2 regions of the Ruegeria sp. R8_1 genome follow, and region 1 is predicted to be linked to the other one. Evidence: riboswitches for the same ligand, from Rfam matches in the RefSeq annotation. Region 1 holds a riboswitch; the other holds the start of a gene.
The links. A riboswitch is a leader RNA that binds a small molecule or an ion and turns the genes downstream of it on or off. The one in region 1 is predicted to bind cobalamin.
Positions count from the first base shown of each region.

Region 1 (2,180 bases):
GACAGGTAGCGAGCTGGCAGTTTGCGCAGCACTTCGGGTCCGTGCGGTGCGTCCGCATCAAAGAACAACGTATCCCCCGGCTCGAGCAGATAAATTTGATCGCCGTGTCTGTAGTCGACTTCGCCTTCAAGCATGTAGAGCATTTCAATCCCGTCATGCTGGAACGTGGGGAAAGTGTCGGACTCTTCCGTCAGCGTGATCAGATAGGGTTCGACCACAACACCGCTGGCATTAGACCCCATATGACCCAAAAGGCTGTATTGATGGCCTGCGCGTGTCCCGGCTCTTTCTGTTTCAACGCCCTTTCCCGCTTTGGTGTGGGTTGCGTTTCGGGTTTCTTCATATCTGCGGAAAAAGGCAGTGATCGGTGTGCTTAGGGCATTGGCCAGAGATTGCAGCGTCGTCAATGAAGGCGATGTGTATCCGTTTTCGATTTTTGACAGCATACTGATGGACAATCCGGTCAGCCCCGACAATTCCGCAATTGTTACGCCCTGCTGTAACCTCAACGCGCGGATTTCCCGACCGATCGCCGTTTCGAGGTTCTTTTCACCGGGGTCCCTGACCTTGTGGGGATCCTGAGAAAACTGAAGTTTGGACCTATCGTTTGATGCTTTCACCAACCTATCCTTAACGCCTTTCGCTTCGCCGTTATCGCCTGCAATTTTCCTGAAGGGAAACATATTTTCAAAACTATATTCCTGCGCAACCTCCGGTGATTTGTGTTGACCGGCGATCTGATCTCGGGCAGTGACGCATTTGATGGTTCCCTGGGGCATGCTCCAGCGGTGAAAAGGGAATACGGTGAGGTTTAAGTGCCAAGTCCGTAACTGCCCCCGCAACTGTAGGCGGTGAGCGAAGCCAATATCCCACTGACATGAATAATGTCGGGAAGGGTGGCCAAGCCTCGACCCGCAAGTCAGGAGACCTGCCATCGCAACCGAAACCAACCCGGGGCGGGGCGTCCTGGAAGGAGGCTTGATGGTACCTCGTACGCCTTTATGCGCGACCGCGTTTCAGTACGGCCTCAGCGGCCGTGCAACAGGCGCTTGATGACCGGGCCCACTGATCATTTTGTTCTGATCTGCGCGACCTGTCAGGGTCTGGAGGCAGCGCAGCACATTGCGGATGCCTTGTGCCCTGAATTGCCTGCGGGTTTCGCAGTGCGTACAGTAGATTGTATGGCTGGATGCGATCACCCGGTCACCGTCGGATTTCAGGCCCCGGGAAAAGCCCAATACCTGTTTGGTGATATCGGCACCGAGCAGGAGCTGAATGCTCTTGCCCAATTCGCCGCGCAATACCTGGGCAGCGCGACTGGTTGGACAAAGGCCACAGACAGGCCTGCACCTCTGATAACCAAGACATTGGCGCGCATGCCGGCGTTGGCTGTTGGAGGAGCTCGATGATGACCAGACCCTTCCTGCAGGCGCGTGGTGTAGCCTACTATTCTTTTCACGGTGAAGTTCTGTTGCAGGACATCTCGTTCGATCTGGAAGAGGGGTCGGTTCTGGCCATTGCCGGTCCGAATGGCGCTGGCAAAACCACTCTGCTGAACTTACTATGTGGCGCTGAAGCTCTGTCCGAAGGCGACGTTCTGGTGCAAGAGCAGAGCTTGAAGACATTGTCAGCGACGGAGCGCGCCCGAAAAATTGCCGTCGTCAGTCAGCAAGAATATCCCGATGGGCGGTTGCATCTGCGTGACTATGTGGCACTTGGGCAAATTCCAATTCGCTCGGACCGCTCCTCTGAAGATCACGCAAACGACTTGACGCGAATTCTGGACCTGACCGGCCTTTTGGAGCTTGCCGACAAGCGCATGGCAGTGTTGTCGGGTGGCGAACGTCAGCGCGCCCATATCGCGCGTGCGCTGGCGCAGAACCCTACTCTTCTGTTTTTGGACGAACCGACGAACCATTTGGATCCCGACGCCAAAGGGCGGATGTTATCGCTGGTCGCTGGACTGGGGATAACCGTCATAATGATTGTCCATGACATTGTCATGATCCCCGAATTCGCCACCCATGTCGCGTTGATGAAATCTACCCGGCTGACCGGGTTTGGCCCTGTTTCCGAGGTCCTGACGACTCAACATGTGCGCGACACGTTCGGCGTCGACTACTTATTCTTTCAGCACGACGGTCGGATGATCCCCGCGCTGGACATACGAAAAACCACTG
Region 1 is NZ_JAGHRL010000005.1:261,822-264,001, forward strand. Features, by position in the region: gene J7380_RS13400 (XRE family transcriptional regulator) at 1-620, opposite strand, end outside; cobalamin riboswitch at 747-951, shown strand; gene J7380_RS13405 (DUF1636 domain-containing protein) at 1,053-1,409, shown strand; gene J7380_RS13410 (ABC transporter ATP-binding protein) at 1,409-2,180, shown strand, end outside.

Region 2 (2,180 bases), on a different contig from region 1:
CAGGCAGGTTGATGGCAGTCGAATGATCGTGTGCGGCTGCCTCGACGTGAGATGAACTGTGATGTGCAGGATCGCCATGGTCATGGCCGTCGAAAGTGACGCCATTTGCAGCCGCAACCACAAATCCTGCACCACTGCCAAAAACTATGCCGATTGCAAACAGGGCAAGTGAGCGTGCCATTTTATGTTCCTTGATGGTAGTAGAAACACGCCGAGCTGGTCTCGGCGTGTTTAGTGGCGTGCTGGTCAGGCCGCAGCTTCGGCACGCTGACTTTCATGTCGCCAGAAGTATCCGGCGAATGCCCCGACCAGAACCCAGGCTACCAGGCCGATGCCAAAGGCGCGTGCGGCAAACAGCGCTCCGATCTCGGTCGGAACGGGGCCGGTGAACACGTCCGGCTCGGGCGCGCCGATCAGATGTGGGGCCAACAGCAAGGCGGCTGCGATCACATAGCTGATCAGGGTGCCGCCAAAGGCAATAAGCCACATGGCAACACCTGCCGACGCGACTGTGGCAAACCACCAGACCTGACGCGCTGCGACATCCGCCGCTGCCACGCCGGGCACTTCGGGTGCCAGGGAGAACCCCGGCGCAAGGTGAACCGCGACAAACCCGGCCAGGCCCCACAAGACGCCTGTGCGCCCGTCGATTTTGTGACCGCTGCCCTCGGCCACCGACATCAGCGCGATCATCATCAGCGCATAACCGGTATAGATGAGCATGGTGAAAATAACGCTCAGCGCATCGCGGAACAGGTCCGAGAACATTCCCGGCAGCTCGGGGTGAGCACTTACGACGTCACCGCCGAAATGCACCAATTCACCCGATTCATACAGTTCCGCGTGCAGCAAAACCGGTTGCACAAACGCAAGCTGCAGCAGGGCGGCAATCAGCCCTGCTGTAGCACCAGCGAACAACGCGCTGGTCAGAATGCGACCAAACATGGGTTTAGTGGCAGGGGAAGCCAGTTGCGTGACGCACGTCATGGGCAGCGTCATGCAGGGCAGCCGCCTGAACGTGACCGGTCACCGAAATGATGCCAAGGCCCAGAACCACAGCGAACATGACCGGCAGAATACCAGCGCGCGAAGCGGTTTGTGTTTGTGTTGTCATTTTTAATTCTCCTATGCCGTCGCACCCGACGGCCGGTGTTTCAAATCACGCCTGGCAGGTCTCCTGGCTCACGGGTCGATGCCTCTGTTCGCCTTCCCCCTGAAACTCAGGAGTGGCTGGTTGAACAGGGCTCACCGCTTACAGTCGCGGGGGCGGCTGTGGATTCGATCGCGCGCGGTCTCACCACATTCCCTCTTAGCTTGCCGGTATTGCCGACAGGACCAGACAGGTTCATTTAGCCGTTTCATCTGCTGCCGCGCAATCGTCATTTGCGACGTTTTACGTCAGATCACGCGCTTTTTGAGAAGATAAATATCCATGATCCACCCATGATCAGCGCGCGCAGTTGCTCGGGTGTCCAGAATCGACTGTGCAACATCGATCAGAGGGCCGTTGATCAAGATTTCTTCAGTCATGCCCACGTAAGCCCCCCACCAGATGTCATAATCTGCCATCTGAAGATGTTGGAACGAGCACTCACCATCCAACATGACCGCCACGTTCGATGCACCGTCCGGCCACCCTTCGTCGCGAATCCGCCGCCCCGTGGTCACGATATAAGGCGCGCCCAGTTCGTTGATCGGAATCGCGTGGGCCGCCGTCAACGCCTGCAGCGCTGTGATGCCAGGGATCACTCGCGTCGTCGGTTGAGGGTCCAACCGCGCCGCGATTCGCAGTGAGCTGTCGTATAGCGACGGATCGCCCCAGATCAGCAGCGCCACGTGCTGTGCACCGGGATGGGCGGCAATCGCCTCGCGCCAGCGCAACGCAATCGCGTCGTGCCATTCGTCCACCCCGCGCAGATACCCGTCTTCCGAGCGGCGCTTGGGAATATCGAAATAGGCGATCTGCGGCGGCGTGTCGGTCACCTGCGCAATGATCTTTTCGCGCAGCCCGGCCAGATCGGCCTTGTTCTCGCCCTTGCGGGGGATCAGGATCAGGTCCGCCGCGCGGATCGCCTGCGCGCCCTGAAAGGTCACGTGGTCGGGGTTGCCGGTGCCGATGCCGATCAGGGTCAGGTCAAACATCGTCAAACTCTGCCAGCGGGCCATAAAGGATCAGGGCC
Region 2 is NZ_JAGHRL010000001.1:337,278-339,457, forward strand. Features, by position in the region: gene J7380_RS01670 (hypothetical protein) at 1-181, opposite strand, end outside; gene J7380_RS01675 (CbtA family protein) at 247-945, opposite strand; gene J7380_RS01680 (CbtB-domain containing protein) at 950-1,114, opposite strand; cobalamin riboswitch at 1,150-1,355, opposite strand; gene cobF (precorrin-6A synthase (deacetylating)) at 1,399-2,142, opposite strand; gene cobA (uroporphyrinogen-III C-methyltransferase) at 2,135-2,180, opposite strand, start outside.
Region 2: it holds a riboswitch for cobalamin, as region 1 does, so the genes downstream of both, J7380_RS01680 (CbtB-domain containing protein) here and J7380_RS13405 (DUF1636 domain-containing protein) in region 1, are expected to answer to the same signal.